2 regions of the Burkholderia vietnamiensis LMG 10929 genome follow, and region 2 is predicted to be linked to the other one. Evidence: predicted binding sites of a transcription regulator. Region 2 holds the regulator's gene; the other holds the start of a gene.
What was found. The regulator LexA, encoded in region 2, represses DNA repair genes until DNA is damaged. The targets are predictions, from matches to a motif close to ACTGTATNNNNATACAGT.
Positions count from the first base shown of each region.

Region 1: the regulator LexA is predicted to act here: its motif matches at 6,018-6,035, upstream of imuA (translesion DNA synthesis-associated protein ImuA).

Region 1 covers NZ_CP009631.1:1,150,549-1,159,853, reverse strand. Annotated here, with positions in the region: gene AK36_RS15280 (GntR family transcriptional regulator) at 1-251, opposite strand, end outside; gene AK36_RS15275 (error-prone DNA polymerase) at 655-3,870, opposite strand; gene AK36_RS15270 (Y-family DNA polymerase) at 3,877-5,364, opposite strand; gene imuA (translesion DNA synthesis-associated protein ImuA) at 5,297-6,004, opposite strand; gene AK36_RS15260 (MetQ/NlpA family ABC transporter substrate-binding protein) at 6,209-7,024, opposite strand; gene AK36_RS15255 (methyl-accepting chemotaxis protein) at 7,209-8,777, opposite strand; gene AK36_RS15250 (YciI family protein) at 8,978-9,268, shown strand.
Region 2 covers NZ_CP009631.1:2,502,003-2,511,307, reverse strand. Annotated here, with positions in the region: gene AK36_RS21320 (hypothetical protein) at 1-356, shown strand, start outside; gene AK36_RS21315 (ABC transporter permease) at 405-1,238, opposite strand; gene nodI (nodulation factor ABC transporter ATP-binding protein NodI) at 1,245-2,159, opposite strand; gene AK36_RS21305 (universal stress protein) at 2,485-2,982, shown strand; gene AK36_RS21300 (DUF2939 domain-containing protein) at 3,094-3,801, opposite strand; gene AK36_RS21295 (hypothetical protein) at 3,831-4,169, opposite strand; gene lexA (transcriptional repressor LexA) at 4,196-4,843, opposite strand; gene AK36_RS21285 (sulfate ABC transporter substrate-binding protein) at 5,108-6,145, shown strand; gene cysT (sulfate ABC transporter permease subunit CysT) at 6,292-7,179, shown strand; gene cysW (sulfate ABC transporter permease subunit CysW) at 7,176-8,123, shown strand; gene AK36_RS21270 (sulfate/molybdate ABC transporter ATP-binding protein) at 8,137-9,195, shown strand; gene AK36_RS21265 (CysB family HTH-type transcriptional regulator) at 9,276-9,305, shown strand, end outside.

The sequences.
Region 1 (9,305 bases), 1.4 Mb from region 2:
CGCGGCGTGATGAAGCTGCCCGCCCCGCGCACCCGCCGGATCAGCCCCTGCTCGACCAGCAGCGCGAGCGCGCGGCGCGCCGTGATGCGCGATACGCCGACCGTGTCCGACAGCAGCCGCTCCGACGGCAGCGCCTCGCCCGCGCGCCACGCGCCAGCGTGGATCGCGCTCGCCAGATTGCGGGCGAGCTGCAGATACAGCGGCGTGTCGTCGAGGGGATCGGGCGCCAGTTCGGAGCAGCCGGTTTCCATATGCCTTTGCGGGTCGGACGACGGCCGTCGAGCCGTCGAGCCGTCGAGCCGTCGAAAGTGAACGCATTATATAACCACAATAATACCAGTCAACGAACTGGTATTAGACTCGTGGAAATCGCGGAAAGCCTTGTCCGACAAGCGGTTTAGTCGCAATAAGTCCTTTGTTTACAAGGCGATGCGGGATAGGTATTTACCCGGAGTGGTATGCAAAGGGACGGGTTGCAGCCTCGCCTCGGCGTGCGAAACGAGGCAAAAACGATACCGGAATAGAACCAGTTAGGGCCACTGGTATGCATGCGACCGAGCGGGGTGCGGGTGAGCCGGGATGACCGGTGTATGGATGAGCGTTTCGCGGTGAGCGGTGAGCGGCAATCGACACGCCCCGCCCTCTGTCGCGCCCTCAGTGAAATTCCCGGCTCGACGTGCGCAGGCCGCCGAGCAGCGGCGTCAGATCCTCGAAATGCTGCGCGACGAGGTGCCTCACGTCGCTGACGACCTGCCACACGCCCGACGCAGCGAGCAGCCGCGAGTCAAGCGTTTCGCGCCGCTGCCGGGCGAGCAGCTCGGGCCGCACGATCACGTTCACGCAGCCCGTTTCGTCTTCGAGCGTCATGAACATCACGCCCTTCGCGGTGCCCGGCATCTGCCGCGCGATCACGAGCCCGCACGCGCGCGCGAGCCGGCCGTCGGGACGGTCGCGCAGCTCGGCCGCGGACGACAGCCGCTGCGCGCGCAACGCGGGCCGCAGCAGCGCGACCGGATGGCGGTTCAGCGTCAGGCCGATGGTGTGATAGTCGGCGAGGATGTCGTCGGCTTCGGACGGCGCGCCGAGCGCCGGCTGCTCCGTTTCGTCGATCGGCGCGGCGGCGAGCAGGTCGCGCTCGGGCGCCGCGGCGACGGCCTGCCACAATGCGTCGCGGCGATGGCCGGCGAGCGCCGCCAGCGCGTTCGCGGCGGCGAGCGCCTCGAGATCGCGCCGCTCGAGCTGCGCGCGGCGCGCGAGCGCGTCGACGCTGTCGAACGGGCCGGCCGCGCGCGCGGCCTCGATGCGCCGCGCGGCCGCCTCGCCGAGCCCGCGCACGAGCGCCAGGCCGAGCCGCACCGCCGGCTGGCCGTGTGGCGGCGGCTGACCGGGCAGCGCTTCGAGCGACGTCTCCCAGCCGCTTTGCGTGACGTCGGCCGGCAGCACCTGCACGCCGTGGCGCTTCGCGTCCTGCACGAGCTGCGCGGGCGCATAGAAACCCATCGGCTGGCTGTTCAGCAGCGCCGCGACGAAGATCGCGGGCTCGTGGCACTTGAGCCAGCTGCTCGCATACGCGAGTTTCGCGAAGCTGGCCGCGTGGCTTTCGGGGAAGCCGTATTCGCCGAAGCCCTTGATCTGCTCGAAGATCTGCTCGGCGAATTCACGGGTGTAATTACGCGCGAGCATCCCTTCGACGATCTTGTCGTGATACTTCTCGAGATTGCCCTTGCGCTTCCACGCGGCCATCGCGCGCCGCAGCTCGTCGGCCTCGCCCGGCGTGAAGCCCGCCGCGACGATCGCGATCTGCATCACCTGCTCCTGGAAGATCGGCACGCCGAGGGTGCGCTCGAGCACCTCCTTGAGCGCGTCGCTCGGATAGGTGACCTTGCCTTGCTCCTCGCCGGACATGATCCGGCGCCGCTTCAGGTACGGATGCACGGCGCCGCCCTGGATCGGCCCGGGCCGCACGATCGACACCTGGACGACGAGGTCGTAGTAGTTGCGCGGCTTCAGCCGCGGCAGCATCGACATCTGCGCGCGCGACTCGATCTGGAACACGCCCACCGTATCGGCCCGGCAGATCATGTCGTAAGTCGCCTCGTCGTCCTGCGGGACGTGCTTCATCGTGAACGGCTCGCCGTCCGGCTGCGGGCCGCGCCACGCGGTGCGCAGGTCGAAGGCGCGATGCAGCGCCGACAGCATGCCGAGCGCGAGCACGTCGACCTTCATCAGGCCGAGCGCTTCGAGATCGTCCTTGTCCCACTGGATCACGCGCCGCCCGTCCATCGCCGCGTTCTCGACCGGCACGAGCCGCGTGAGCTTGCCGCGGCTGATCACGAAGCCGCCCGAGTGCTGCGACAGGTGGCGCGGAAAGTTCAGCAGCCGCGCGGCGAGCGTGGCCCACGTGGCGATCAGCGGCGTGGCCGGATCGAGCCCGGTCGACGCGAACTGCTTCAGCAGATCGCGGCTGCCGTCGAACCAGCGGTGCGCCTTCGCGACGCGGTCGACCAGCATCGGATCGACGCCGAGCGCCTTGCCGGTTTCGCGCAGCACGCCGCGCGGGCGGTAGGTCGAGACGGCGGCGGCGATCGCCGCGCGATCCTTGCCGTACTTCCGGTAGATGTGCTGAATCACCTCTTCGCGGCGCTGGTGCTCGAAGTCGACGTCGATGTCGGGCGGCTCGCCGCGCTTCTCGCTGATGAAGCGCTCGAACAGCATCGTGCTCTGATCGGGATCGACCTCGGTGATGCCGAGGCAATAGCAGACGACCGAATTCGCAGCCGAGCCGCGGCCCTGGCACAGGATGTTCCGGCTGCGCGCGAATTTGACGATGTCGTAGACGGTCAGGAAGAACGGCTCGTAGCTCAGCTTCGCGATCAGGTCGAGCTCATGGCGGATCAGCTTCGCGACCTTCTCCGGCACCCCGCGCGGATAACGCGCGCGCGCGCCGGCGAGGGTTTCCTGTTCCAGATAGCGCGTCGGCGTGAGCCCCGCCGGCACGATCTCGTCGGGATACTCGTAGCGCAGCGAGCCGAGCTCGAAATCGCACGCGTCGAGAATCTCGCAGGTTTGCGCTATCTCGTCCGGCGAGTACAGCTGCCCGATGCGCTGCCGCGACCGCAGGTGCTGCTCGGCATTCGGCGCCAGCGCGTAGCCGCACTCGGCCACCGGCATGCCGACGCGGATCGCCGTCATCACGTCCTGCAACGGCTTGCACGAGCGCCGGTGCATCGTCACGTCGCCGAGCGCGACGACGGGCACGCCGCGCCGCTCGCCGGCCGCGCGGATCTCCTCGCGCTGCGCGCCGTCGAGCGCGCGCTGCAACTGCACGAGCCCGAGCCGCGCGCGCTCGCCGAAGGTCGCGCGAAACCATGCGACCTGCGCATCGAGCACGTCGGCGCGCACCGGATACACGGGCACGAGGATCGCGAAACAGTCGGGCATGCCGCGCAGGTGCGCGAACGCCGCAGGCGGCGCCGACAGCATCCGCGACGTCAGCGTGTAGGTGCCCTTCGGCGCCGCCATGCGCCGCCAGGAAATCAGCTCGGCAAGATTGCCGTAGCCCTCGCGGTTCTGCGCGAGCAGCACGAGCCCGAAGGCGCCGGGCCCCGGATCGTGGCCCGGCGCGACCTCATCGGGCGTGACGGCGAAATACGCGCCGACGACGAGCGGCAGCCCTTGCGCCTGCGCGGCGACATGCATGCGCGGCGCGCCGGCCAGCGAGCATTCGTCGGTGATCGCGAGGCCGCGATAGCCGAGCTCCGCCGCGCGCGCGACGAGCTCCTCCGCATGCGACGCGCCATGCAGGAACGAGAAGTTCGAGCGGCAGAACAACTCCGCGTAGTCGGGCAGCCAGGTGATTTGCGCGGCCATCGTCGCTCACCCGAACAGGCCGTGCAGGAACCAGCGCGGCTCGGCCGCGCTTTCGGAACGCTCGAGGAACACCCAGTAGCACGCGCCCGCTTCGTCGTGCGCGACGTGGTAGTCGCGCGCCACGTGCTGCCCGTCGAACCAGCCGCCTTCGATCCGCTCGGCCGACGACATCATCCTGAGCGGCGTATGGAATACCGGCCGCTCGCCGCGCATCAGCAGCGGCAACGGCTCGGCCAGCAGCCATGCGGGACGCGGCGGCGCGTCGGGCGGCCCGGCCGCGGCCTTGCCCGCCTGCGCGTCGAGCGGCAGCCAGCGGTTGGCGGCCTCCGGACGGTGATCGGCGACGCGCGCCGCGCGCAGCACGTTGTCCGCGCCGAGCCGCGCCGACAGCAGCTCGAACAGCCGCGCGCGCGTCTCGCGCGTGCCGCCCGGCTCCGGAAACAGATCGTCGGCCGGCGGCGCGACCGATTCGACGCGCGTGGCCTTCAGCCGCACCGCGATCACCGCGGCCGGCAGCTCGACGCGCGCGAGCCGCTCGCCGAGCAGCCGCATGAAGTGCGCTTCGTCGCGCACGGGCGCGGCGAACGCGAGCTCCAGCGCGGTCGGCGGCACGGCCTGGCGGCCGCGCTCGTGCTCGAGATCGAACGTCATCGCGGCGAGCGACAGCTGGCGCGCGGCCAGCCAGCCGCAGAGCTGTACCACGAGCCGCTGCGCGGCGAACAGCACGGCTTGCGCGTATTCGACGCGCTCCGGCAGCTCGAGCCGCACGTCGAAGACGGGCGGCACCGTCATCCATGCGAGCGGCTCGAGCGCATCGCCGTACGCGCGATCGAGCGCCGCGAGCAGCGCGGGCCCGCAGCGGCGCTGCAGCCCGGCGCGCGGCAGCGCGCGCAGATCGGCGAGCGTGCGGCAGCCGAGCCCGTCGAGCCAGCCCGCATACGGACGCGCATCCGGCAGCAGCACGCACGGCAACCGATCGAGCGTGCGGCCGAGCGAAGCCGGTCGCGCCACGCGGCGCCGCACCCGCGCACGCGCCGACGTGCGCGCGAGCAGCCACGCGCCGCGCCCGGTCGGCGCGGCCGACAGGTGCGCCGCATAGCCGAGCGCCGCGAGCGTCGCGCGCACCTGGCGGCACAGCGACGGCAAGCCGCCGAACAGCCGCAGGCTCGGGCCGACGTCGACGATCAGCGTCGCTTCGTCGTCGAGCGCGACGCACGGCGAGAAGCGCAGCAACGCGAGCGCGACGGCGCGCAGCGCGTCGGCCTCGCGCGCCGGATCGCGCTCGACGAGCCGCGTGCCGGGCGCGAGCGTCAGCACGCCGCCGCGCTTCATGCCCGCGCGCACGCCGTGCCGGCGCGCGGGCGCGTCGGCAATCAGCACGACGCCCTGCTCGAGCACCGCGCAGCCGGCCGCGCCGGCTTCTGCGTCAGACGGCGGCGGGGCGCACACGTCGAGCGGCAGGCGCGGCAGATGGATGCCGAGCAAGACGCGCATAGCGGCTCTCCACGATGGGCGACGGCAATTCGAGCGCGAGCGGTTCGCTGCGCGCGGGCCCGCGACGCTTGACGATGTCGAGCGACACGCCGCCCGGCACCGGATGCAGCGCGACGCGCAGCACGGCCGGCGACGGCTGCCGCACGGCCGACAGCGCGCGCAGCATCACGAACAGCGTGTCGCCGGTGCGCGCGGCCGCCAGATGCAGGCGCCGCAGTGCATCGGGCCGCGCGTCCTGCCACAGCAGCAGCGCTCCGCAGCAGCCCGTCTTGAGCGCCTGCTCGGCGGCCCACAACGCGTCGGTACGGCTGCCCGCGCGCAGCCACAGCAGCGCATCGGACGGCACGCCGAGGGCGGCCAGCGCGCTCGCATGCGGCGCATGGGGCGGCGCGACCAGCGCGAGCGGACGCCGCGCGCTGACCGACTGCGCGAGCGCGGGCGCGAGCAGGCGCATCTCGCCGCAGCCCGGCTGCGCGGCCAGCAGCTCGACGAGTGCGCCGACCGGCCAGCCGCCGCCCGGCAGCTCGGCGGACAGCGACGCGAAGCCCGTGTCGATCGTGCGCGGGCCGCCGCGCGCGAGCTGCGAGCCGCGCCACAGCGACGGATGAAGGGATTCGGGAGAAATGGAGGATGCGAGCATGACGCCACCCACAACTGTATGGATATACAGTATATGGCAATGCGCCCGCGTCGCACAGTCTCGGCACGAAACCGGCCTTTCGTCAGATGAACGCAGCGCATGCCGCACGCGCCGCCAGCGGCCACGGGCCAGCACCCGCCCCAATGAAAAAGGGCCTGCGCGCGGCAGGCCCTTCGGGTCGGCAATCGGACCGGTGTGCGGCGTTCAGAACGACGCGACCATCGAGCCCTTGAACTGCTTCTTGATGAATTCGCGCACTTCCGGCGACTGGTACGCGCTGACCAGCTTCTTCACCCACGGCTGGTCCTTGTCCTTCGCGCGCACGGCGATCAGGTTCGCATACGGGCTCGTCAGCGATTCGAGCGCGATCGCGTCCTTGGTCGGCTGCAGGTTCGCGGCGAGCGCGTAGTTGGTGTTGATCACGGCCGCGTCGACGTCCGACAGCACGCGCGGCAGTTGCGCGGCGTCGAGCTCGGAGATCTTCAGCTTCTTCGGGTTCTCGGCGATGTCGAGCACCGTCGCGTTGTTGCCGCCCGTGCCGGCGCCGGCCTTCAGCTTGATCACGCCTTGCGTCTGCAGCAGCAGCAGCGCGCGGTTCTCGTTCGACGGATCGTTCGGCACCGCGAGCTTCGCGCCTTGCGGCAGATCCTTCAGCGCCTTGAACTTCTTCGAATACACGCCGATCGGCGAGATGTAGGTCAGGCCCGCGCTGACGATCTTGTAGCCGCGCTGCTTCACCTGGCTGTCGAGGTAGGGCTGGTGCTGGAAGCTGTTCGCGTCGAGGTCGCCCGCGTCGAGCGCCGCGTTCGGCTGCACGTAGTCGTTGAACTCGATGACCTTCACGTTCAGGCCTTGCTTCTCCTTCGCGACCTTCTGCACGACCTGCCACACCTGCGCATCCGGGCCGGCGACCGTGCCGACCTTGATCACCTTGTCTTCGGCGTGGGCGCCCGCCGACAGCGTCAGCGCGGCACCGGTGGCCACCACGGAAAATACCTTCAGGAGACTGCGACGCTTCATCTGTTTCTCACTTCGTTGCTAACTGAAATAGGGGCGCGATACGGGTATCCCCGGACTCGCAGGAAGGGGCAAATGGTGTCACAGGATCGCGCGGAAGTGAAATACATCCCGCTCATATATGTATGCACCGCAACGGGGCCGACGAACGACCGCCGCCACGGCCACCGGCCGCCGGCCGGATGAGTCAGCGCGCGCCGCCGGCCGCCTCGGCGACGCGGAACGCGCCGATCGCCTCGCGCAGCCGCCCGGCCTGCTCCTGCAGCGACGCGGCGGCGGCCGCGGCCTCCTCGACGAGCGCCGCGTTCTGCTGCGTCACCTGGTCCATCTGCGTGACGGCGCGCCCGACCTGCGTGATGCCGCTTGCCTGCTCCTCCGACGCGGCCGCGATCTCGCCCATGATGTCGGTCACACGCGCGACGGCCTGCAGGATCTCCCCCATCGTCGTGCCGGCCTGGCCGACCAGCGCCGAGCCGTTGCGCACGCGCTCGACCGAATCGACGATCAGCGCGCGGATCTCCTTCGCGGCCGTCGCGCTGCGCTGCGCGAGCGAGCGCACCTCGCCCGCGACCACCGCGAAGCCGCGTCCCTGCTCGCCCGCGCGGGCCGCCTCGACCGCCGCGTTCAGCGCGAGGATGTTGGTCTGGAACGCAATGCCCTCGATCACGCCGATGATGTCGGCGATCTTGCGCGAGCTGTCGTCGATCTGGCCCATCGTGCCGATCACGCGGCTCACGACGTCGTGGCCGGTGCGCGCGATCTCCGACGCGTTGTTCGCGAGCCCGCTCGCCTGCCGCGCGTTGTCGGCGTTCTGCTTCACCGTCGCGGTCAACTGCTCCATGCTCGCGGCCGTTTCCTCGAGCGACGCGGCCTGCTCCTCGGTGCGCTGCGACAGGTCGTTGTTGCCCGACGCGATCTCGCGGCTCGCCGACGCGATCGACTCCGCCGACTGACGAATCCCGCCGATCGTCGCCTGCAGGCGCGCCTGCATGTCGCGCATCGCGGCCATCATGCTGGTGCGGTCGTCCGCGCGCACCGGCACCGGCTGCGTGAGGTCGCCCTGCGCGATGCGGGCCGCCAGCGCGGCCGCTTCGTCCGGCTCGCCGCCCAGGCTGCCGCGCACGTTGCGGATGATCACGAGCATCGCCGCGCTGATCACGAAGCCGATCACCAGCACGACCGCGAGGTGGCCGAACAGCGTGCGGTAGTAGACGGTATCGATGTCCTTCAGGAACACGCCGCTCGAGATGTTCCAGTCCCACGGCGCGAAGCGCGTCACGTAGCTGATCTTCGGCACCGCGGTCTCGCTGTGCGGCAGTCGCCCGCGATACTCGGCGAAGCCGCTGCCGGTCGCCTTCGCGGCGTTCAGGATCGTGACGAACAGCGGCTTGCCGTCCGGATCGAGATAATCGCCGACCTGCGTGCCGACCAGTTTCGGCAACGTCGGGTGCATCAGCACGACCGGCTTCGAATCCATCACGAACACGTAGCCCGACTCGCCGTAGCGCATCGCGGCGAGGCTCGCGAGCGCGTCGCGCTTCGCGTCGGCCTCGGGCAGCGTGCCGCTCTGCGCGAGCGCGTGATACGCGGCCACGATGCCGGCCGCCGAATCGACGAGATTCGCGATGCCTTGCTTGCGTTCGGCGAGCATCGTCGCGCGCGTCTCATATGCGCTCCATGCGCCTACGCCCAGCAGACCGATCCATACCAGCGCAAGCGCGAGCCACAGCTTGCGGTTCAAACTCATTCTGCTCATCTACGTGCCTTGTTGTCGAAGTCATGCCCCGCTGCGCGCCGACGGCCAGCCGCGCGCAAACGGTTGCGTACGTATTTACGGCAGCGACGCTTACGACTTGAATACAACCGGCCGGCGCACGGCACGACACCGGTGCGCGCCTGTGCTACAAAGACCGGCTGGCCGGCGCGCAGCGCGCCGGCGCCATTCCGGGATCATCCATGTACGTCATCGACATCCAGTACCATGCGTCGCTCGAGCGCATCGACGATGCACTCGAACGCCATCGCGCGTATCTGCAGCCGCTGTTCGAGCGCGGCATCTTCATCGCGGCGGGGCCGAAGGTGCCGCGCGAAGGCGGCGTGATTCTCGCCGCGCGCATCGACCGCGACGAACTCGACGCGATTCTCGCCACCGATCCGTTCGTGACCGAAGGGCTCGCGACCTATCGCGTCACCGAATTCCGGATCACGCGCGCCGCGCAGGGTTTCAACGTGCCGGCGCTGCCGTGACCGACGCGGCGGCGCATGAACGCACGCGCGCACGACG
Region 2 (9,305 bases):
AGGCCAATTCCGCACGCGCCACGGCCGTGCTGAACGCGCTCGGCACGATGATCATCGAAGCGTCCGCCACGATCGGCGTCGAAGCGAGCATCGAGATTCCGCACGGCGATCGCATCTACGACCCGGTCAACGGGCTGTGGCCGCAAAAGATGCTGGTGTCGTTCGACGGTCCGGTAGCCGAGGCCGACGCGGAGGAATTGCGCGCGGTCTATCTGATCGCCGACGATCCCGGCACGCAGTTCCGCGTCGAGTGGCATCGCGCGGACGGCAAGCTCGGTCGTCAGGAAGGCGGCCCGCTGGCGACCGTCGCGTTCCTGACCGACGTCGAAATTCCGTGGAGCGACGACGACGAGTGACGTCGTCGTCGGCTCGGCACACCGGCCGGCGCGGTATGCGCGTGCGCGTCAGCGCATCATCCGCCGCCGGAACAGCCACGCCGACACCACGAAGCCGCTGAGCGCATAGGCGGCGAGCACCGCGACGTGCAGCCCGACGTCGGTTGCCGGCCGGCCGAGCATCGCGGGCCGGATCAGTTCGACCGCGTTCGCGAGCGGCAGCAGATGCGCGGCGTGCTGCGCGAGCGGCGGCAACTGCGTGATCGGGAAGAACACGCCGGACAGCAGCAGCATCGGCGTCAGCACGAGCGTCTGGTAGAACATGAAGAAGTCGTAGGACGGCGCGAGCGCGGTGACGATCATCGCGGTGCTCGCGAACGCGAGGCCGGCGAGCGCGATCACCGGTAGCGCCGCGAGCATCGACGGAAACCGCGCATAGCCGAGCAGGCCGGCGACCAGCATGATCGCGGCGCCCGACAACAGCGCCTTGCTCGCGCCCCAGACGATCTCCCCGAGCACGATGTCGCCGAGCGCGAGCGGCGTGTGCATGATTGCTTCCCACGTGCGCTGCACGTGCATGCGCGAGAAGCCCGAATACATCGACTCGAAGCTCGCGGACATCATCACGCTCGAACCGACCGTGCCGGCCGCGAGGAACGCGATATACGACACGCCGTCGACGTGCCCGAGCATCAGCCCCAGCCCGAATCCCAGCCCGAACAGGTAGATCATCGGATCGGCGAGATTGCCGAACAGCGACGCGAGCGCGAGCTTTCGCCACACCAGATAATTGCGCCGCCACACCGCGATCCAGTTGGTCGCATTCGCGGGCAGCGCGATCGCGAAGCGCGTTTCGCGCGGCGGGGCGGACGATGTGGAGGCGGAATAGTTGCGAACGTCCATGGTCGGTCAGTCCTGCATTTCGCGGCCCGTGAGCCGCAGGAACACGTCTTCCAGATTGGCCGGACGGTGCAGATAGCGCAATCCCGCACGGCCTTTGAGCCGCGCGGCGAGCGGTTCGGGGTCGCTCACGTAGCAGAACAGCGTTTCGCCGCTGATCTCGGTGCGCTCGGCGAACGGCGCCACCTCGTCGCGCAGCGCGACCGGATCCGGCCCGTAGATCTCGATCACGTCGCACCCGATCTCCGACTCGATCAGCGCGTGCGGCGCGCCTTCGGCGATCTTGCGGCCTTCCTCGATCACGCACAGCCGATCGCACAGGCGCTCGGCTTCTTCCATGAAGTGCGTCGTGATCAGGATCGTCTTGCCGCGCGCGAGCAGCGAGCGCAAGCGTTCCCACATCAGGTGCCGCGCCTGCGGATCGAGGCCGGTCGTCGGCTCGTCGAGCACCAGCACGTCGGGATCGTTCACGAGCGCCCGCGCGAGCGTCAGGCGCCGCTTCATGCCGCCCGACAACTCGCCGACGCGCGCGTCCGCCTTGTTCTCCAGCTTCGCGAATTCGAGCAGCGGCGGCACGAGTGCGCGCGCGGCCGGCGCGGAGATCCCGAAATAGCGGCTGAACACGAGCAGGTTCTCGCGGACCGTGAAGTCCGGATCGAGATTGTCGAATTGCGGCACGACGCCGACGCGCCGGCGCGCATGGCGGGCGCGCGACGGGACCGGCTCGCCGCAGAGCGAAATGGCGCCCGCGTCCGGATAGACGAGGCCAAGCAGCATTTTCAGTGTGGTGGTCTTGCCGGCGCCGTTCGGGCCGAGCAGCCCGTAGCATTCGCCGGCCTCGACGTGGAAGGACAGGTCGTTGACGACGAGTCGGTCGCCATAGCGTTTTTCGACGTTCCGGAAATCGATCGGTGCAACGGACATGGGCAGGGTGTCGTTGTGAACGGGCGCCGCCGCGCCGGCCGGCTCGGCGGATGCCACGCGCCGTATGCGAACGGCTCGGACTGTCGCCGGTCACACGGACATGGCTCGCGTGCCCGCGCTGACGGCACGGACGACCCATTCTAGTGCATCGACCGCGCCGCTTCAGCGCGGGCCTGCGGTTTGCGTCGGATGCGCACACGAATCGTGCGCTGCATCATTGCCGACGCGCGTGGTGCGGCGAATCAGCGTTTTCCATCCCTTGCGCGTTGGATTGCGGCGCACCATGATGATTGCATAGCGCACGTAGTCGCGACCGGGAGGTTTCATGGCTAGCTACAACAAGATTCTGCTTTGCTACGACGGCACGCTCGAGGGACGCAAGGCACTGCGGTGCGGCGCGAATCTCGCGCTCGACCTGAAGGCGGAAACGCATTTGCTGTCGGTCGTCGACATGCGCTCGAGCATCGCGCAGAGCGCGGGACTGCTGACCGATGTCGCGTGCGGCCGCTTCGAAGAAACCGCGCGCGAGATCCTGCAGGAAGGGGTGAACTGGCTGCGCGAGCGCGGCGTGCAGGCCGAAGGTCATTTTGCGTTCGGCTACCCGATCGACGAAATCGCGAACCTCGCAACCGAGATCGGCGCCGACCTCGTCGTCGTCGGCCATCGCTGTCGAAGCGGATTGTCGAGATGGTGGATGGGGGCCGGCAACACGCTACTGCTCGATCGCGTGAACTGCAGCATCCTCGTCGCATGTTCGTCGGCCCAGGAGCAGAAGGCCGAGATCGCACGCGAGCGCGAGGCGGCTACCGCGAGCGGTAAATAGTGGGCTAATGGCACGAGGATGCACGCGTTTGCCGCATGACCAGCTCGCTGGCTTCGCGATGAGCGCGTGCCGTGTGCCGCATCCGCGGCACCGCCTACCGGCAACGCGCGCTCAGCCGTGCAGGTCGATTGCCGCGAGCTTCCACGTAAACAGGCCGAAGCGGTGGAAAATCGCCGCGTAGCGTGTGCCGTCGGCGCTGCGCTGGTACGTCACGACGAACTCGTCGATATTGCGGTAGCCCGCGCTCGTTTGCTGTGTCCGACCGGGATCGCTCGCGCCGGCTGGGGCGGGAGCTGGCACCGGGACCGAGGTGGCGCCGCTGGCGGCTGCCGGCACGCTCGCTGGACTGCCGGCGCTCGACGGTGGCACAGCCGGCGCGCTGGCTGGCGCGGTGCCTGACGGCGACCTCGACGGCGAGCCGGCCCATTCGGGAGGCCGTTCGCCGGGACTACCGCGCGGCGGGATGCCGCTCATCAACGCTGCAACACCTTCCGGCGTCGCGTACGCGTCGACCAGCGGGCCGATCAACGCAGACCCGATCAATGCGCCCAGCACCGCGAACGGATTGTTCTTCTTCACCGCGTCGATCCGGCGCATCAATTCTTCCGTGACCTGCTGCTTCAGACTGATGCGCAGCGACGGAAAATCGACGTACTCGCTGACCGCCTGCGCATCGCGCGCATCGATTGCCGATTTGAGCCGGCCGAGTGCCACGTATGGCGACGCATATGCGTAACCGATCGCCGCCAATACGGCGACGATCAGCACGGCGATCAGTAGCGGCTTGAGCCGCCGGACGCGGCCCGCAGATCCAGTCACGATGCCTCCGGTGCGGATGGGTTCCGCCCTCAGAGACCGTGGTGCGCTGCCGATCGTTCCTCGGCGATGCAACGGTCGATCATCCGGCAGACGGCGTCGATCGTCCCCACCATGATCAGGCGCGAGCGGCCGTGATAGACGCGCACCGGTGCGCGGCGCGCCGGTTCCGCATGATTCAGGCCGGCATTCAGCGAGACCCGCGCGAATGCGGGCAGCGCCGACGGCAGCAGCGACGCCTGCCGTTCGACTGCGACTTCTTCGCTCACTGCGGGCGCCGCAGCGGACAGCGGCGCGCAGGGCGTGCGGCCGCGCAGGTGACGCAGGCGGCCGAATTGACGGAAAGGCAGCAGACGGGACAGGCGTTCCATGGTGTTCTCCTCAGCGAGACCGATTGTCAGAGTTCGCCCGAGCGGATCAGCCCGACGGCGATGCCTTCCAGCGCAAATTCCGCGCTGCCGGCTTTGACGAAGATGTTTTCGTAATCCGGGTTCTCCGCGATCAGCTCGATGCCGCCGGGACGGCGCATCAGGCGCTTGACGGTGACGTCGTCGCCCAGCCGCGCGACGATGATCTGGCCGTCCTTCGCTTCGGTGCGCTTTTGCACCGCGAGGAGGTCGCCGTCGAGAATGCCGGCGTCGCGCATCGACAGGCCGCGCACCTTCAACAGATAGTCGGGCTTGCTCGTGAAGAGCGCCGGATCGCACGCGTAATGCTGTGAGATGTGTTCCTGCGCAAGGATCGGGCTACCGGCGGCGACGCGGCCGACGAGCGGCAGCGACAACTGCATCAGCCCGGCGTGCGGCAACGTGAACTGGTGCGGCATGTCGTCGATGCCGAGCAGGCGGATGCCGCGCGAGGCGCCTGCCGCCAGCTCGATCACGCCCTTGCGCGCCAGCGCGCGCAGGTGCTCCTCGGCTGCATTCGGCGAGCTGAAGCCCAGTTCGGCGGCGATCTCGGCGCGCGTGGGCGGGAAACCCGAGCGCTCGATCGCGCGGCGGATCAAGTCGAACACTTGCTGCTGACGTGCGGTGAGTTTGGTCATGGCTCAACTGTATGGATAGACAGTGAGCTGTATTTTTATACAGTACTTCGCGAATTTCAAGTGTTACTTGAGGTTCGATGCGATCGCGCCGATTCCGCCGTCGTTTTGCGACGTCCCGACGCCGGTTCATCCGCCGCAACCGTCCGCCCAGTCTGCGTTAGCACTTTTGAGTATTAAAAAATGAAGAACGATTATTTTTAATAATGTAACCCGTTCGTTAGACTGGCCCGACATCGCAACACCGACGACACTGGAGAACCAATGATGGCGAAGCGCAATACGGGGCTGGGCGGCGCAGCGGGGCGCCTGATCGCAACACTGGCGTTGGGCGCGGCGGCGGCGCTCGGCATCGCCTCGCACGCATGGGCCGACACGACGTTCCTGAACGTGTCCTACGACCCGACGCGCGAGCTGTACCAGGACTACAACCAGGCGTTCGGCAAGGAATGGAAGGCGAAGACGGGCGAGACGGTCAACTTCAAGCAGTCGCACGGCGGCTCGGGCGCGCAGGCGCGCTCGGTGCTCGACGGGCTGCAGGCCGACGTGGTCACGCTCGCGCTGGCATACGACATCGATGCGCTCGCGAACAAGGGGCTCGTCGCGAAGGACTGGCAGAAGCGCCTGCCGGACAACGCATCGCCGTACACGTCGACGATCGTGTTCCTGGTGCGCAAGGGCAACCCGAAGGGCATCAAGGACTGGGACGATCTGACCAGGCCCGGCATTTCGATCGTCACGCCGAACCCGAAGACCTCGGGCGGCGCGCGCTGGAACTATCTGGCCGCGTGGGCGTACGCGGTGCACAAGCCGGGCGGCAGCGAGCAGAGCGCGAAGGAGTTCGTGACGAAGCTCTACAAGAATGCAGGCGTGCTCGACTCCGGCGCGCGCGGCGCGACGACGAGCTTCGTGCAGCGCGGCATTGGCGACGTGCTGATCGCGTGGGAGAACGAGGCGTTCCTGTCGATCAAGGAATTCGGCACCGACAAGTTCGAGATCGTGGTGCCGTCGGTGAGCATCCTCGCCGAGCCGCCCGTCGCGGTGGTCGACAAGGTGGTCGACAAGAAGGGCACGCGCAAGCTGGCCGAGGCCTACCTGAATTTCCTGTACAGCCCGCAGGGCCAGGAGATCGCCGCGCGCAACTACTACCGGCCGCGCTCGAAGAACGTGCCGGCGGAGCTGACGAAGCAGTTCCCGAAGCTCAAGCTGTACACGGTGGACGACACGTTCGGCGGCTGGACGAATGCGCAGAAGACGCATTTCGCGGACGGCGGCGTGTTCGATTCGATCTACAAGCCGCAATAACGCCACGCAGTAACGACACGCAGCACACGATAACGACAGCGGCGCGCCACGACAGCGCGCCGCATACCCGACGGGCCGGCGCGCGATTCCGAGCGCCGGCATATGCGTCGGGCCCATGAGCAGCATCGACCCAGCAAGAGCATCCGATGACGACGTACATCTTTCGCAAGCCGAGCGCGCTGCCCGGTTTCGGCGTGACGCTCGGCATCACGGTGGCGTATTTGAGCCTCGTGGTGCTGATTCCGCTCGCCGCCACATTTCTCAAGACCGCGACCTTGTCGTGGGACCAGTTCGTCGCGGCCGTCACGTCGCCGCGCGTGCTCGCGTCGTACCGGCTGACGTTTTCGGCCGCACTCGGCGGCGCGTTGATCAACGCCGTGTTCGGCTTTCTCGTCGCGTGGGTGCTGGTGCGCTACACGTTCCCGTTCAAGCGCGTCGTCGACGCGATCGTCGACCTGCCGTTCGCGCTGCCGACGTCCGTCGCCGGCATCTCGCTCGCGGCCGTCTACGCGACCAACGGCTGGGTCGGCCAGTATCTCGCGCCGCTCGGCATCAAGATCGCGTTCACGCCGGCCGGCGTGCTGGTCGCGTTGACGTTCATCGGGCTGCCGTTCGTCGTGCGCACCGTGCAGCCCGTGCTCGAGGATTTCGAGCGCGAGCAGGAGGAGGCCGCCGCATGCCTCGGCGCGTCGCGCTGGCTCACGTTCCGCCGCGTCGTGCTGCCGGCCGTGCTGCCCGCGCTGCTCACCGGCTTCGCGCTCGCGTTCGCGCGCGCGCTCGGCGAGTACGGGTCGGTGATCTTCATCGCCGGCAACGTGCCGATGAAGTCCGAGATCACGTCGCTGCTGATCATCACGAAGCTCGAGCAGTACGACTACGCGGGCGCGACCGCGCTGGCGGTCGTGATGCTGGTCGTGTCGTTCCTGATGCTGCTGCTGATCAACACGCTGCAGTGGTATCTGCAGCGCCGCACGAGCCGGGGCGCGAGCGCGCCCGTCGCGGTGGCCGCGAGCGCCGCGGGAGGTGCGCAATGAGCCGCCAGTCCAGCATCGTGTCGAACAACCATGCCGCCGCGCACGCGCGCGCGGCGACGCGGCTCGATCCCGTGAGCGAGCCGCGCGCCGTGCGCTGGCTGCTGATCGGCGTCGCGCTCGCGTTCCTCGCGTTCTTCCTCGTCGTGCCGCTCGCCGCGGTGTTCTTCGAGGCGCTGCGCAAGGGCGTCGGCTTCTATCTCGAATCGCTCGCAGATCCGGACGCGTGGTCGGCGATCAGGCTGACGCTGACGGTCGCCGTGATCGCGGTGCCGCTCAATCTCGTGTTCGGCGTGTGCGCGTCGTGGGCGATCGCGAAGTTCGAGTTCCGCGGCAAGGCGTTGCTGACCACGCTGATCGACCTGCCGTTCTCCGTGTCGCCGGTGATCTCCGGGCTCGTCTACGTGCTGTTGTTCGGTGCGCAGGGCTGGCTCGGGCCGTGGCTGCAGGACCACGACGTGCAGATCATCTTCGCGGTGCCGGGCATCGTGCTCGCGACGATCTTCGTCACGTTCCCGTTCGTCGCGCGCGAGCTGATCCCGCTGATGCAGGCGCAGGGCAGCGACGAGGAGGAAGCCGCGCGCGTGCTCGGCGCGTCGGGCTGGCAGATCTTCCGGCGCGTGACGTTGCCGAACGTCAAGTGGGGCCTGCTGTACGGCGTGATCCTCTGCAATGCGCGCGCGATGGGCGAGTTCGGCGCGGTGTCGGTCGTGTCCGGCCACATCCGCGGCGTGACCGACACGATGCCGTTGCACGTCGAGATCCTGTACAACGAATACAACTTCGCGGCGGCGTTCGCGGTGGCGTCGGTGCTTGCGCTGCTCGCGCTCGTCACGCTCGCGCTGAAGCTGCTCGCCGAGCGTCACCTCGCCGCCGAACTGGCCGGGGCACGCGACGACGTTCCCGCTCATGCCGGCCCCGTCGCGGCCGTTTCGTCGAAATCGTAAAGAGGCAAACAGAATGGGTATCACCGTCCGTCATCTTCAGAAGCGCTTCGGCGATTTCACCGCGCTCGACAACGTGTCGCTCGATTTCCCGCCGGGCGAGCTCGTCGCGCTGCTCGGGCCGTCCGGCTGCGGCAAGACCACGCTGCTGCGCGTGATCGCGGGCCTCGAGCACGCGGACGCCGGCCAGGTCCTGCTGCAGGGCCTCGACGTCGCGTCGGTCGGCGCGCGCGATCGCCAGGTCGGCTTCGTGTTCCAGCATTACGCGCTGTTCCGCCACATGACCGTGTTCGAGAACGTTGCCTTCGGCCTGCGCGTGAAGCCGCGCCGCGAACGCCCGTCGGAAACGGTGATTCGCGACAAGGTGCACGAGCTGCTGAAGCTCGTGCAGCTCGACTGGCTCGCGCAGCGCTATCCGTCCGAACTGTCGGGCGGCCAGCGCCAGCGCATCGCGCTGGCTCGCGCGCTCGCGGTGGAGCCGAAGGTGCTGCTGCTCGACGAGCCGTTCGGCGCGCTCGACGCGAAGGTGCGCAAGGAACTGCGCAGCTGGCTGCGGCGCCTGCACGACGACCTGCACATCTCGACGATCTTCGTCACGCACGACCAGGAGGAGGCGCTCGAAGTGGCCGATCGCATCGTCGTGCTGAACCGCGGTCACGTCGAGCAGGTCGGCAGCCCGCAGGACGTCTACGACCATCCGCAAAGCGCGTTCGTCTACGAATTCCTCGGCGCGGCGAACCGGCTGCCGGGCACGGTCGCCGCGCGCGGTTTCGTCGCCGAGGGCGCGGCGGCGTCGATCGCGGTCGACGCCGATTTCGCGGGCCCCGCACACGCCTACGTGCGGCCGCACGACCTGCAGCTGTGGCCGGTGGGCGGCGGCCATCGCGACGGCATCGCGGTGGACGTGCGCCGCGTGATTCCGCTCGGCGGTTCGGTGCGCGTCGAGCTGGAGGCGCGCACGGGCGGGGCGCTGGAAGCCGAGCTCGATCGCGACGCGTGGCGTGCGCTCGCGCTGCAGGTCGGCGACGGCGCGACGGCCGTGCCGCGCGCGCTGCGGGTCTTTCCCGCACACTGACGCCCGAACCCGGTCATGAGAAGAGGGCGGATACCGCTCCCGATCGATCTTCGAACAACGACAGCCCAAGAGGCATACCCATGAATTTTCAGCAATTGCGCTTCGTGCGC